2 regions of the Chitinimonas naiadis genome follow, and region 1 is predicted to be linked to the other one. Evidence: predicted binding sites of a transcription regulator. Region 1 holds the regulator's gene; the other holds the start of a gene.
What was found. The regulator NrdR, encoded in region 1, represses ribonucleotide reductase genes. The targets are predictions, from matches to a motif close to AAANACNATATATNGTNTTT.

Region 1 (7,824 bases):
TGCCATCGAGACCCAGCCCAAGCTGATCATCGGTGGTGCTTCGGCCTACGCGTTGCGTTTTGATTTCGCCCGTATGGCCGAGATCGCCAAGAAGGTCGGCGCCTATTTCATGGTCGACATGGCGCACTACGCCGGTCTGATCGCCGCTGGCGTGTACCCCAACCCGGTGCCGCATGCGGACTTCGTGACTTCGACCACCCACAAGACCCTGCGTGGTCCGCGCGGTGGCCTGATCCTGGCCAAGGCGGAACACGAGAAGATGCTCAATAGCAACGTGTTCCCGTCCTTGCAGGGCGGCCCGCTGATGCATGTCATCGCCGGCAAGGCCGTTGCCTTCAAGGAAGCACTGACCCCTGAGTTCAAGACCTACCAGGAACAAGTGATCAAGAACGCCGCCATCATGGCCAAGACCCTGGCGGAGCGCGGTCTGCGCATCATCTCCGGCCGTACCGAGAGCCATGTCTTCCTGGTGGACCTGCGCCCCAAGGGTCTGACGGGTAAGGCAGCCGATGCCTTGCTGGGCCAGGCGCACATCACTGTTAATAAGAACGCGATTCCGAATGATCCGGAAAGCCCGTTTGTGACCTCGGGCATCCGCATCGGTTCGCCTGCCATCACGACCCGTGGTTTCAAGGAAGCCGAAGCCATTGAAGTCGCCAATCTGGTTGCCGATGTACTGGACAACCCGCATGACGAAGCCAACATCGCTTCGGTAAAGGCGCGCGTGCATGCGCTGACCAGCCGCTTCCCGGTCTACAGCAAGTAAGCTTGCAGCATCGGGTCGAGAAGAAGGAGCGCTACGGCGCTCCTTTTTTTGCCTTTTTGCGGGTCACGGCCCCATCGGGGTAGCAACCGCAGTGTGATGTCCCCAATACAGTTCATCGTAATATTTGCGGCCTCGTCGCATCCGGGCTTGAGTGCCTGAAGCCGCATGGCATGATGCGTCGCCGCCGTCACGACGGCGGACCAGAACAGCCAAATATGATGAGGATGATCTTTATGAAGTGGAAAGCACTGCTGGTAGGCGGCAGTCTGTTGTGGGGTACCTTGGGTGCGAGTGCCCAGGCCATGACGACCGATGAAGTAAAGAGCTTCACGCTGCCCAACGGTATGAAGTTCCTGGTGGTGGAGAGCCACGCGATTCCCAATGCCAACTTCTATGTCTATTGGAAGGTCGGGTCGCGCAATGAAGCACCCGGTATTACCGGCTTGTCGCATTTCTTCGAGCACATGATGTTCAATGGCTCCAGGAAGTTCGGTCCCAAGCAGTTCGACCGTACGATGGAAGCAAAAGGGGGCGCCAATAACGCCTACACCACCAACGACGTGACGGTGTATACCGACTGGTTCCCTGCCAGTTCGCTGGAAACCATCTTCGACCTGGAAGGCGACCGTATCGCCAATCTAACGATCGACCCCAAGATGGTCGAGAGCGAACGGGGTGTGGTGGCGTCCGAGCGTACTACCGGTCTTGAGAATTCCAACTTCCGCCTGCTCAATCAGGAGGTCGTGGCGGCGGCATTCAGCGCCCATCCTTATTCCTGGCCGGTCATCGGTTTTGAGTCCGACATCAAGGCGTGGACCCAGGACGACCTGCGTCGCTACTTCGACACCTACTACGCCCCTAACAATGCGGTTGCGGTGGTGGTGGGGGACGTGAAGTTCGATGAAGTCCGTCGCCTGGCCGAGCAGTACATGGGCGCGATCCCGGCCAGGGCAACGCCGCCGGCTGTGCGCACCGTAGAACCCGAGCAGGTCGGTGAGCGCCGGGTGTTTGTCCTGAAAGAATCGGTGACTACGCCCAATCTGCAAGTCGCATTCAAGGTGCCGGCAACCGATAACCCGGACTACTACGCGCTGGACGTGATGGGCAGCATCCTCGGGGACGGCAAGACCTCGCGTCTCTACAAGGCGCTGGTCGAGAACCAGCTGGCTACGCAGGTTGGCGTGGACGGTAACAATACCTTCGATCCTTTTGTACTCAATTTCTTTGCGGTTGCGGCCAACGGCGTGTCGTCCGGCAAGCTGGAACAGGCGTTGCTGGCTGAGCTGGATCGCCTGGTCAAGGATGGCGTGACGGAGCAGGAGCTGCAGAAGGTCCGCAACCAGAAGCTGATCGCACTCTACCGGCAGCAGGAGACCATCAACGGCAAGGCTGGCCTGCTGGGTAACTACGAAGTGTTCTTCGGCGATTACAAGAAGCTGTTCGGTGCACCGGATGCCTACAAGAAACTGACCGTGGCCGATATCAAGGCCGTGGCGGCCAAATATCTGAAGAAGTCGCAGCGCACCGTGGGTGTTCTTGCGGCCAAGGAGGATTGATCGATGAAGCGTTACCTGATTACCGCCTTGCTCGCGCTGGCGGGCAGCGTTCATGCCGGTGATTTCCGCTTGCCGGAATTCGAGCGCTACCAGCTCAAGAACGGACTCACGGTCTACCTGATGGAACGGCATGACGTACCGCTGATTGCCATCCGTGCCGTGGTGAAGACCGGCGGTATTGATGATGGCAAGCAGGCAGGGCTCGCCAGCCTGACGCAGGATGGCGTGCTGTTTGGTAGCACGCGCTACAGCAAGCAGCAGATCGATGAGGCGTTCGATTTCCGTGGTGGCCGCCTTGCCGGCGTGACCGGTACGGAGCAGACGACGCTGTCGGCAGACTTTGCCCGCGATGACGCGCCCACGCTGTTGCCGATGTTCGCCGACCTGTTGCAGCGCCCGAGCTTCCCTGCCGCTGAAGTGGACAAGCTGAAAGCACGCACGCTCGACAATCTCAAGCAGATGAAGGAGCAGCCACGCAGTGTCGTACGCAGCTATTTCCAGCAGATGCTGTTTGGCAATGCGCCTTACGGCAATGCCGTGAGCGGCACTGCCAGCTCCGTTGCGGCGCTCGGCGTGCAGGACCTGAAGACCTTCCACCAGACATACTACCGCCCGGATCTGAGTGCGGTTGTGGTGGTGGGGGATTTCAAGCGCAAGGCCATGCGTGAGCAGCTTGACGCGCTGTTCGGTGGCTGGCGTGCCGAAGGGGCGTTGCCCAAGCGGGTAGACCTCGGCAAGGTGCAGGCGGACAAGGCACGGGTCTGGCTGGTCAACAAGTCCAACTCGATCGAAACGACCTTCCTGTTCGGCGGTGCCGGCATCGCCCGCAACGACCCCGACTACGTACCGCTACAAGTGATCAACACCGTGTTGGGTGGCCGTTTCACCTCCTGGCTCAACGACGAGCTACGGGTCAATTCAGGCCTGACCTACGGCGCCAACAGCGGCTTCTCGCCGCTGGGACAGACCGGTACTTTCGCCGTGTCGAGCTTTACGGCGCTACCCAAGACCGATGCTGCGCTGGCGCTGGCAACCAAGACTTACCAGCGTCTGTGGGCACAAGGTATCGACGCGGCGACGCTTGAATCGGCCAAAGCCTACGTCAAGGGGCAGTTCCCGCCGCGTTACGAGACCAGCCTGCAGTTGGCCGGTTTGCTCGGCGATATGTACGCCTACGGTTTTGGCCGAGAGCAGATCGACAACTTCAGTCGTGATGTGGATGGTCTGACCCCAGAGCGTGCGAGCCAACTGATCAGCAAGCATTTCCCGCGTGAGCGGCTGCAGATGGTGCTGATCGGCAAGGCGGACGATATCAAGCCGATCGCTGCCAAGTATGGCGAGGTGACCACGCTGGATATCAAGGCCGAGGGCTTCGGACCGCTTTGATCGACATGCCTGCCCAGGGCATGGAAAAGGCCGACCTTCGGGTCGGCTTTTCTTTGCCTGAGGCCCGGACTGTGCCGTCCCGGTCCGGCAAGCTGTACCGGGCTTCTGCTACGCTGGCTGCGGTATTGTCCGAACTCAATCTTGCCGAACGGAACCTCCATGCTGCGTCTCATGCCGCTACCTGCCCTGGCCGCCGGCTTCATCACCGTGCTGGTGGGCTATACCAGTTCCGCCGCCATCATCTTCCAGGCCGCGAATGCCGCGGGTGCCACGCCGGGCGAGCTGGCCTCCTGGCTGATGGTGCTCGGATTTGGCATGGGCATCACCTGCATCGGGCTTTCGCTGCGCTATCGCATGCCCATCTCGACCGCCTGGTCGACGCCGGGTGCGGCCTTGCTGGTGACCAGTCTGAGCGGCTTCAGCATGGCGGAAGCCATTGGTGCCTTTGTGTTCTCGGCGGTGCTGATCACATTGTGTGGCGTGACCGGTTGGTTCGAACGGGCGATGAAGTACGTGCCGCTGTCCATTGCGGCGGCCATGCTTGCCGGTGTGCTGTTGAAGTTCGGCATGAATGCCTTCGGGGCGCTTCAGCAGCAGTTCTGGGTGGTATTGCCCATGCTGCTGGCCTACCTCCTGTTCAAGCGTTTCCTGCCGCGCTATGCCGTGGTTGCGGTATTGCTGGTGGGTTGCGGCCTGGCGGCAATGCAAGGATTGATCCATTTGGAAGGGCTCGATTTTTCCATCGCTACGCCGGTCTGGACCACGCCGGTGTTCAACTGGAAGGCCCTGGTCGGTATCGGGCTTCCCTTGTTCATCGTGACCATGGCCTCACAGAATATCCCCGGCGTGGCGGTGCTGCGTTCGGCCGGTTACGAGCCGCCGATCTCGCCACTGGTAGGCTGGACCGGTTTCTGCAACCTGCTGCTTGCTCCCTTTGGCTGCTTTGCCATCAATCTGGCGGCCATCACTGCCGCCATCTGTGCGGGTCGGGAAGCGCATGAAGACCCGGCGCAGCGTTTCCGGGCCAGTGTCGCAGCCGGTATGTTCTACCTCCTGCTCGGCCTGTTGGGTGGTTCGGTCGGGGCGCTGTTTGCGGCCTTCCCGAAAGAGCTGGTGTTGGCGATTGCCGGAATTGCGCTGTTCGGGGCGCTGGGCAGCGGCCTGACCCTGGCCATGCGCGAGGACAACCAGCGCGAGCCGGCGCTCATTACCTTCCTGGTTACGGCTTCCGGGCTGTCATTGGCCGGTATTGGCTCCGCGTTCTGGGGTTTACTGGCCGGTACCCTGGCGCTGCTGGTGCTGAACTGGCGGACACGCAGCAAGGCCTGAGGGGCAGGGTGGGTCTGCTAGACTGACTCCGCCCTTTCGTTCGGATGCCTGCCATCGTGCATCGTGCCCTTGCCCTGCTTGTCTGCCTGCTCTCGCTGAGCGGCTGCAGCAGCCTTGCCTACCTGGGCCAGGCCGCGAATGGCCAATCGGAGGTGCTGCGCAATGCGCGCCCGATCGATGAGGTGATCGCCGACCCTGCCACCGCGCCAGCCCTGGCTGACAAACTGCGCCTGGCCCAGCGCCTACGGCTGTTTGCCGTGCAGGAGCTGAAGCTGCCGGACAATGCCAGTTATACCCGTTATGCCGATCTGGGCCGCCCCTACGCGCTCTGGAATGTGGTCAGCACGCCTGCCTTGTCGCTCAAGCCGGTACTGAGCTGCTTTCCGATTGCCGGCTGCCTGGCCTATCGCGGCTACTACTCGGAGGCGGATGCCAAGTCCTATGCCGCGGAGCGTCGTGCGGCCGGTGACGATGTATTCCTCTACGGTGTCGCCGCCTATTCCACGCTGGGATGGTTCTCCGATCCCCTGCTGAACACGACCGCGCGCTATGACGAAGCCAGTCTCGCCCGTTTGATCTTTCATGAGCTTGCGCATCAGCTGATCTACATCAAGGACGACAGTGCCTTCAACGAAGCCTTTGCGACCGCGGTGGAGCTTGAGGGGTACGAACGCTGGCTGCGACGCGAAGGGGATGAGCGCAGTCTTGCCGGCTATCAGCGGGAAGAGCAGCAGCGTCAGGCATTCCGGCAGTTGATGGAAACGGGGCGTCGGCAACTGGCCGAGCTCTATGAGGGCGCTGGGTCCGTGGTGGCCAAGCAGCAGAGCAAGGCCGATATACAGGCGGGGTTGGTGCAGGATTACCGCAACCTCAAACAGGCGCTCTCTGCCACGTCCTGGGGCTATGACCAATGGTTCCAGCCCGCACCCAACAACGCGCATTTTGTGGCGCTGGCGACCTATCACGAGAAAGTACCGGCACTACGGGCGTTGTTTCGCCAGCAAGGCGGTGACTTTGCTGCTTTTTATGAAGCCGTCCGGCTGCTGGGACAAAAAAATCGGGCCGCGCGTGACGAAACACTCGCGGCCCTGACAAGCGTTGCGGTTTCAGGGGAGAAGCAACGCGGAGCAACAAATTCTCAGACTACGCCGTAGCGCGGGGCGGCCTTTCGTCCCGGATCAACCGCCTTGTTGCCAGCGCCGCATGATGATGTGCTAATGAATTGCGCGCCATTAGCGGTTTCGGCAATTGGGAAATTGCTTCCCTGGCTACATCACCATGCCTTTGCAAGCCTTGTGCCGGTTAGAATGCGGGATATTCAGGTAGCAGGAGTCGCTCGATGAAATGTCCGTTTTGTGGGTCTGCCGATACCCAGGTGGCCGACACCCGTCTTTCCGAGGAGGGCGACAGCATTCGCCGTCGTCGTCGCTGCAGTGCCTGCGACAAGCGCTTCACCACGTTCGAGACAGCCGAGGTGCGGCCACCGCAGGTGGTCAAGGCCAACGGCAGTCGCGCCGACTACGAGCGCGACAAGATACGGGTGAGTTTTCAGCGTGCCCTGCACAAGCGGCCGGTGCCGACCCAGCTGGTAGACGAGGCCATTGCCCGTATTGACCAGAAGGTCCTGTCGCTAGGGGACCGGGAGATCGATTCCCGGCGCATTGGCGAGATGGTCATGGCGGAACTCGCCAAGCTCGACAAGGTTGCCTATATCCGTTTTGCCTCGGTCTACAAGAGCTTCCAGGATGTCGATGACTTCCGCGACGCAATTCGCGAAGTCAGCAAGAACTGAGTCGTCCCCGCCCTTCGTGGCGGTATGCAAACCAGAAGAGTGCAGGTGCATGCCATGACGTTTTCCGCCGATGACCATCGCCACATGGCGACTGCGCTACAGGTTGCCGAAGGGGGGCGCAATATCACCACCCCCAATCCGAGCGTGGGGTGCGTGCTGGTGCGCGACGGCAAGGAACTGGGTCGCGGCCATTCCCAGGTAGCGGGTGGTGCCCACGCCGAGGTGATGGCAATGCGCCAGGTCGCCGAGCGAGGCGGGACGCCTGCGGGTGCAACGGCCTATGTGACGTTGGAGCCCTGTTCCCATTTTGGCCGGACGCCGCCTTGTGCCAAGGGCTTGATCGATGCGGGTGTCGTACGCGTGGTGGTCGCCATGCAGGACCCGAACCCTGTCGTGGCCGGCAAGGGGCTGGCCATGCTGCGGGAGGCGGGCATACAGGTGGAGGTGGGGCTCATGGCGACTGAGGCGCGTGAGTCGCTCAAGGGCTTCCTGAGCCGGATAGAGCGGGGGCGCCCTTGGCTGCGGGTCAAGATCGCATCCAGCCTGGATGGCAAGGTGGCACTGGCCAATGGTGAATCGCAGTGGATTACCGGTCCTGCCGCGAGGGCGGACGTGCAGCGCTGGCGCGCGCGGTCCTGCGCCATGCTGACCGGTAGCGGCACGGTCCTGATGGACGACCCGCTGCTGACGGTTCGCGAGATTGATGGGCAGCCATGGGCAGGGCGCCAGCCTCTGCGTGTCGTGCTGGATAGCCGGGCCCAGATGCCGCTGACCGCGAAGATGCTGGCGGCGCCAGGCAAGACACTGATCATCACGGCGGATGCGCCACCTGCGCACCATGCAGCCCTGGAGGCAGCAGGCGTCGAGGTGATCGCGCTCGCCGATCCCCATGGTCGGGTCGATCTGGTGGCCACCCTGCAGGAGTTGGCTCGCCGTGGCATCAACGAGGTCACGGTGGAGTCGGGGGCCCGGCTCAACGGCGCCTGGCTGCAAAG
Region 2 (7,824 bases), on a different contig from region 1:
AAGTCTTGTCCAGAGGTTCCTTGGAAATCCAAGCGTTTCTTGCAGGCAGGTATCGGGGTGCTAACCGCACCCCGCGTGCGTCCTTTTGCCTTGCAAGTGATTCAAGGTCAGCCCTCTCAGAATCCAAGGAGCGTCATGAATAACTTCATCAAGAAAGCCTTGTTGGCTTTAGCCGCCACTATGGCTTTGCCGGCAGTATTGGCAGGCCAGATAACCTTTGACCCAGCCGCGCCCAATATTTACGGCAGTGGCGAGAGTTTTACCGAGGCCGGATATAACCTCGATGTCGTCCCCCCGATTGGTGGTATTGCCGGCGGGCTTAACGGCGCCGTCGTTTCCAACGCCGATAGCTGTGTCGTGCTCGATTGCCCGATCGGCAACAGTAGCCAGTACTTCCTTGGCCTCAACGACGGTGGTCTCAAGATCAGTTTCGCGGCCGGTACCGGCTTCCGCCTGCTGAGCTTCGATGCCAGCTTTGTCGCCCCGGTCATCCTCAACCTGCCGTTCTCGGTTGCCCGCATCGTGGTTTTTGGCCACGACATGTCGAACAACGAGTACTGGACCAGCTTCGAGCTGCCCGGTCAGGAGGCCGACGGCTACTGGCACTTCAGCAGCTTCCTGTTCGATGCACCGGACGCCTGGTTCCGGGACGTCACCTTCCTTGCCTGCCTGACCAACGCAAACGGCCAGTGCGTAGCCGATGGTCAGAACCAGGCCCAGTTCGCGCTCGATAACGTGAGCGTGGTGCCGGAACCCGCTAGCTGGATGTTGCTGGGCCTGAGCCTCTTGGCCCTGGCTGCGTTCTACCGGCGCAAGCAGCAGTTCTGATCTTGCCCCTTCACTCCTCAATGGAAAACCAATCATGATCAGCAGACCCGCACAATGGGCCGCCATCGCGCTTGTTTCCGGGCTGGCTGCTACCGCAGCCGCCCAGGATGCTCGGCGCCCCTATATCGTCCAGCTTGCCGATAAGCCCGTCGCCTCCTACACCGGTGGCGTCAACGGCCTCAATGCCACCCAGCCTGCCTCCGGCCAGCGCCTCAATGTCCAGAGCGCCGACGTCCAGGCCTACATCGGCTACCTCGACAGCAAGCAACGCAGCGTCCTGGCCACCGTGGGCAATGCCCCGGTGATCTACGACTTCAAGCTCGTCTTCAACGGCTTCTCGGTCCTGCTGACCGATGCCGAAGTCCGCGCCCTGAAGAAAAACGCCGGCGTATCGTCCATCAGCCCGGACGAACCGCGCGAACTGCTCACCAACTACACCCCCAAGTTCCTGGGCCTCGACAAGCCGGGTACCGGCCTGTGGGCGCAACTGGGCGGCCCGTCGCTGTCGGGCGAGGGTGTGGTCATCGGCGTGGTCGATAGTGGCGTCTGGCCGGAGAACCCCGCCTTCGCCGATCGTCTCGATGCCCAAGGCAACCCGAGCTTCGACCCTGCTGCCCAGCAGGTCTACGGTGCGGCCCCTGCCGGTTGGTCCGGTACCTGCCAGACCAGCGCCAGCTTCCCGTCCTGTAACAACAAGCTGATCGGTGCGCAGGTATTCCGCGACACTTACGACAGCCTGATCGCACAAGGCCTCTACACCCCGCACTGGAGCGACTACAACTCGCCCCGCGACAACGGCGGCCACGGTACCCACACCGCCAGCACCTCGGGCGGTAACTTCAACGTAGCCACCAATGTCGGCGGCGTTGCGCTCGGTTCCGCCTCCGGTATCGCACCGCGTGCCCGCGTTGCGGTGTACAAAGTTTGCTGGAGCTATCAGGACCCGGCCAACCCTGCGCTGCCCAAGAACTCCTGCTTCAATGGCGATAGCGTCAAGGCCATCGACAAGGCCGTGGCGGATGGCGTGGACGTCATCAACTTCTCCATCAGCGGCAGCCAGACCAGCGTGACCGATCCGGTCGAGCAAGCCTTCTTCGGCGCAGCCAACGCAGGTGTGTTCGTGGCAGCCTCGGCCGGCAACAGCGGCCCGGCCAACCAGGTCGCCCACATCAGCCCGTGGCTCACCACCGTTGCCGCCTCGACGCATGATCGCTACTACGAAGGCACCAGCACCCTGGGCAATGGCAGCACCTATACCGGTGTGAGCCTCAACCAGAACCCGCTCGGCGCGACCGACGTGGTGCTGGCCCAGAACGTCGGTGTCGCCGGTGCCGTCGCACAGCAAGTGCGCGAGTGCTGGAACACTGGCGTGCTGGACCCGATCAAGGTCGCCGGCAAGGTCGTGGTGTGTGATCGCGGTACCGTCGCACGCGTCGACAAGAGCGCTGCGGTCAAGGCCGCTGGCGGCGTGGGTATGATCCAGACCAACACGACGGCCGCTCAGACCCTCAATGCCGACCTGCACACCATCCCGACCCTGCATGTGGACAACGTGACCGGTGCTGCCATCAAGGCCTACGTCGCGCTCGGTGGTGGTACCGCCACCATCAGCAAGGGTGTGCTCAAGTCCGGCGTGATCACCGCGCCGGTCATGGCAGACTTCTCCTCGCGCGGCCCGAACAAGGGTGACCTCAACACCCTGAAGCCGGACCTGACAGCGCCTGGCGTCGACATCCTCGCCGGCTACATCCCCAACCTTGACCAGGCCCAGCACGATGCCGTGGACAACGGTTCGGTCGTGCCGCCTGCCGCCTGGGACTTCCTGCAAGGCACCTCGATGTCCAGCCCGCACGTGGCCGGCCTCGCCGCGCTGCTGCGCCAGCAACACCCGACCTGGTCCCCGGCTGCCATCAAGTCCGCCTTGATGACCACCGGCTATGGCACCTTCAATGACGGCCAGCCTGGCCTCGCCAATGGCCGTCTGCCATGGGCCCAGGGTGCCGGTCATGTGAACCCCAATGCCGCTGCCGATCCTGGCCTGGTGTACGACGCCAACGCACTGGACTATGTCCGCTACATGTGTGGCATCAACGTGCTGTCGCCAGCAACCTGCTCCATCTACGGCACCATCCAGCCTTACAACCTCAACCTGCCGTCGATCACCGCTGCCAACGTACTCGGCCAGCTCACGATCACCCGTTCGGTCACCAACGTGGGCGCCACGCCAGCGACCTACACGGCCACGGCTTCCATCCCCGGCTTTGCCGCCACCGTCACGCCTTCCACCCTCACCCTCAACCCGGGCGAGAAGAAGAGCTTCAGCGTCCTGCTGTCGCGTACCACCGCCACCCAATCGGTCTGGCAGTACGGTTCGCTGGTCTGGAGCGATGGCACGCACACCGTCCGTAGCCCCATCACCGCTCGTGCCTCCCTGTTGTCCGCCACTGCCCAGCTGAACAGCGAAGCAGCGTCCGGTAGCAAGGTCGTCACCGTCGGTACTGGCTTCAACGGTGCCCTCACCGCACTCAAGGGCGGCCTGAAGGAAGCAGTCACCTTCGACGGCGTGGTCAACAAGTCGAACGATGCCGATGGTGGCGTTGCCTCCTGCGTCGCTGGTGATCCGACCGGTGGCGTCAAGGCGCACCAACTGGTCGTACCTGCCGGCAACCTGGTGACTCGCGTGGATCTGTACAACGCCGAAACCACCCATGGCGCCGCTGACGACCTCGACCTCATCGTCGTCAACAGCGCAGGTGCCGTCGTAGGTAGCAGCGGTTCCAGCACCTCGGATGAATCGGTGCAATTGCTCAACCTGCCGGCCGGTACCTACAAGGCCTGCGTGGTTGGCTACGCACCGCAAGGTGGCAGCACCGGCTACACCCTGTCGTCCTACGTGGTGAACAACGGCGATACCGGCGGTGACTTCAAGGTCCTGCTGCCGGCCAAGGCCTATGTCGGTGGTACCGCATCGGCCGCCATGAGCTGGAAGGGTCTGGCCGCAGGCAAGCGTTACCTCGGTGCCGTGCGTTACGTGGCCGAGAACGTTGCCCAGGGCAGCACCGTCCTGCTGGTGGAAACCAACGATCCGCTGCCACTCAGCAGCGCGACCAGCCGCAATGGTTCAGTCGATCCGCGTATCTGATCGATAGCCCGGCGGCCACGCAAGTAGCCGCCTGGTAAGACAAAAGGCCGCGAACCTTCGGGTTCGCGGCCTTTCTACATATATGGGTACTGCATCGCGAGAGAGCGACGAGCGAGATACCGACGCCTAGGTCGGGTCCTTGCCGCCCATCGCGTCCGAACGGGGACGCAGCACGCAGACATTGGCCTGGCAGACCGCACCAGGGTCGCTGACCAACTGGCAGGTCGACATCTCGCCCACCCGCTTGGCCTGCGCCGCACGCAACTGGCTGTACTGCTGCGCCTGCGCAAGGATCTTCTGCTCATCGCCATCCTGGGTGGACCAGGGCAGATAGAAAGCCGGGCCACCGCAGGACTTGGCACCGGCCGCCACGGTGCGGCACTGGCTGTCGGTCTGGCAACTGGCCTTGCCGATGGTCTGGCGCAAGGTCGTCAGCGCTTCCTGGGTACTGTCTTTGGGCTCGGCGCCGACTGCCGGCAAGGCACAACCCAGGCAAGTGGCCAGGAGCAGCAGGGGTAGGGGATACCGCATCATGGAACGTGTCCCTTCAGATGATGAAAAATCATCATCGTCCATCACCCCGGCAGGGGCAAATTTCGGGTCGAAAAAACCGCGTCATCGGCCTGTATTAAGCGATCTCTAATATGCCCGCGCTTAGGGTCCTTACCCAAGGTTATCCACAGGCCCTGTTGCGATGTTGCATCACCAAGCAGGCGCTCGAATCGACGCTTCCAGGCCGTCCGGACGCGTTGTTTGGGGGCTTGACATTTACAAGAGCCAGCACTGACGCGGCGAGTGAAAACACCAGTTGCAAGCGCGTGGTCTCGCTACTAGACTTAGTGGTCAGAGCAGTACAAAAACACTAGATATTGTGTTTTCCACATTTTCTGCACAGATTTATACACACGTCGTTCCGGGCCTGCCGGGACGCTAATTTTCCGTGTGTGTTCAGGGGTTTGGCTGTGGGGCGGCGTTAGAGTGACGCCACCTTCGACCACCTGGACGAGCTCAAATACCCAAGGCGCGTGCACCGCTATCCAGTGGTTCGCGCGCTGGCAAACCAACAGCAAAAGGGGAAGTCCTGACATGTACACCACCACCGAAACCGCCGGCACCACACGCGCCCCCTATCCGCAAGGGAATGACAGCGTGGCGTCCGGTAGCGCGCAGCCTGTTGCCGAGTACAAGACCATCCGCCGTAATGGCGCGGTTGTACCGTTCGAGCCGATGAAAATCTCGGTCGCCGTGACCAAGGCCTTCCTGGCCGTGCATGGCGGCGCAGCAGCGCAGTCGGCATCGGTGCGTGAAGCCGTGCAGAAGGTGACCGACCTGGTGGTGAACGCCCTGATGCGTCGCAAGCCCGAAGGCGGCGCCATCCATATCGAAGACATCCAGGACCAGGTCGAACTCGCCCTGATGCGCTCGGGCGAACATGACGTAGCCCGTTCCTACGTGCTGTACCGCGAGCGTCGCCATCAGGAGCGCGTCTCCAAGGGCGAAACCGAACACGCCCCGGCCTCCAGCATCAACATCAACGACGAAGGCGTGATGAAGCCGCTGGACGTCGCCAGACTGCGTGCCCTGGTGCAATCGGCCTGCTCCGGTTTCGAATCCGTGACCGATGCCGAACACATCGTCACCGAAACCCTCAAGAACCTGTACGACGGTGTCCCGGCCGAGGAAGTGCGCAAGTCCGCCATCCTCTCCTCCCGCCAGCTGATCGAAAAAGAACCCGCCTATTCCAAGGTTACCGCCCGCCTGCTGATGCACAGCCTGCGCCGCGAAGTCCTGGAAGAAGAAGTCATGCACGAGGAAATGGCGACCCGCTACGCCGAATATTTCCCCAAGTTCATCAAGCAAGGTATCGAAGCCGAACTGCTGGACCCGGAACTCGCCCAGTTCGACATGGCCCGTCTCGGCGCCGCCATGAAGTTCGAACGCGACTACCAGTTCGACTACCTCGGCCTGCAGACCCTGTTCGACCGCTACTTCCTGCACATCCACGGCCATCGCATCGAACTGCCGCAGGCCTTCTTCATGCGCGTCGCCATGGGCCTGGCCCTGCGCGAGATCGACCGTGAAGCCCGCGCCATCGAGTTCTACAACGTGCTGTCGACCTTCGACTTCATGTCGTCGACCCCCACGCTGTTCAACTCCGGCACCCTGCGCAGCCAGCTCTCCAGCTGCTACCTCACCACCATCGCCGATGACCTCGACGGCATCTACGAAGGCCTGAAGGAAAACGCCCTGCTGTCCAAGTTCGCCGGCGGCCTGGGTAACGACTGGACCCCCGTCCGTGCCCTCGGCTCCCATATCAAGGGCACCAACGGCAAGTCGCAAGGTATCGTTCCCTTCCTCAAGGTCGTCAACGACACCGCCGTCGCCGTCAACCAGGGTGGCAAGCGCAAGGGCGCCGTCTGCGCCTACCTGGAAACCTGGCACGCCGACATCGAGGAATTCCTCGAGCTGCGCAAGAACACCGGTGATGATCGTCGTCGTACCCACGACATGAACACCGCCAACTGGATCCCCGACCTGTTCATGCAACGCGTGATGGAAGGCGCCGACTGGACCCTGTTCAGCCCGTCCGAAGTCCCCGACCTGCACGACCTGTATGGCAAGGCATTCGCCGAAGCCTATACCCGCTACGAAGCCAAGGCCGAGCGCGGCGAAATGCGCGTGCACAAGAAGATCCCGGCCCTGCAGCTGTGGCGCAAGATGCTCACCATGCTGTTCGAAACCGGCCACCCCTGGTTCACCTTCAAGGACCCTTGCAACATCCGCAGCCCGCAGCAGCACGTCGGCGTGGTGCACTCGTCCAACCTGTGTACCGAGATCACCCTCAACACCAACGACAACGAGATCGCCGTCTGTAACCTCGGCTCCGTCAACTTGGTGAACCACATGATCAAGGGTGCCGACGGCCAGTTCTCGCTCGATGGCGACAAGATCAAGCGTACGGTCAAGACCGCCATGCGCATGCTGGACAACGTGGTGGACATCAACTTCTACCCGGTCAAGAAGGCCCGCAACTCCAACCTGCGTCACCGTCCGGTCGGCATGGGCATCATGGGCTTCCAGGATTGCCTGCACATGCTGCGTACCCCGTACGCATCGGACGCCGCCATCGAGTTCGCCGATCGTTCCATGGAAGTCGTGGCCTACCACGCCTACTACGCCTCGACCGAACTGGCCGAAGAACGCGGCAAGTACCCCAGCTACGCCGGCAGCCTCTGGAGCCGTGGCATCCTGCCGCAGGACAGCATCGACCTCCTGGCCGAAGCCCGCGGCGGCTACCTGGAAATGGACCGTTCCGCCCAGCTCGACTGGAGCGAACTGCGCCAGCGCATCGCCACCTACGGCATGCGTAACTCCAACTGCCTGGCCATCGCCCCGACCGCGACCATCGCCAACATCGTCGGCGTATCCGCCTCGATCGAGCCGAACTTCCAGAACATCTTCGTGAAGTCCAACCTGTCGGGCGAGTTCACGGTGATCAACGAGCACCTGGTGCACGATCTGAAGGAACGCGGCCTGTGGGACGACGTCATGATCGGCGACATCAAGTACTTCGATGGCTCGCTGCATCGCATCGACCGCGTGCCGCAAGACCTGAAGGACATCTACGCCACCGCGTTTGAAGTCGAAGCCCAATGGCTGGTCGAATGTGCCTCGCGTCGCCAGAAGTGGATCGACCAGGCCCAGAGCCTGAACATCTACATGGCCGGCGCATCGGGCAAGAAGATGGACGACCTGTACAAGCTCGCCTGGGTCCGTGGCCTCAAGACCACCTACTACCTCCGTACCCTGTCGGCATCGAGCGCCGAGAAGTCGACCGGCCGTGGTGGTGAACT

Region 2: a site for NrdR is predicted at 4,828-4,847, ahead of ACYVHK_RS02410 (ribonucleoside-diphosphate reductase subunit alpha). Genes of this name have one in related genera too.

Annotation. Positions count from the first base shown of each region.
Region 1 covers NZ_BAAGVO010000007.1:195,522-203,345, forward strand. The annotation lists gene glyA (serine hydroxymethyltransferase) at 1-766, shown strand, start outside; gene ACYVHK_RS21355 (M16 family metallopeptidase) at 1,000-2,322, shown strand; gene ACYVHK_RS21360 (M16 family metallopeptidase) at 2,326-3,708, shown strand; gene ACYVHK_RS21365 (benzoate/H(+) symporter BenE family transporter) at 3,868-5,037, shown strand; gene ACYVHK_RS21370 (aminopeptidase) at 5,094-6,191, shown strand; gene nrdR (transcriptional regulator NrdR) at 6,377-6,829, shown strand; gene ribD (bifunctional diaminohydroxyphosphoribosylaminopyrimidine deaminase/5-amino-6-(5-phosphoribosylamino)uracil reductase RibD) at 6,884-7,824, shown strand, end outside.
Region 2 covers NZ_BAAGVO010000002.1:20,116-27,939, forward strand. The annotation lists gene ACYVHK_RS02395 (NF038120 family PEP-CTERM protein) at 136-828, shown strand; gene ACYVHK_RS02400 (S8 family peptidase) at 863-3,970, shown strand; gene ACYVHK_RS02405 (hypothetical protein) at 4,097-4,504, opposite strand; gene ACYVHK_RS02410 (ribonucleoside-diphosphate reductase subunit alpha) at 5,057-7,824, shown strand, end outside.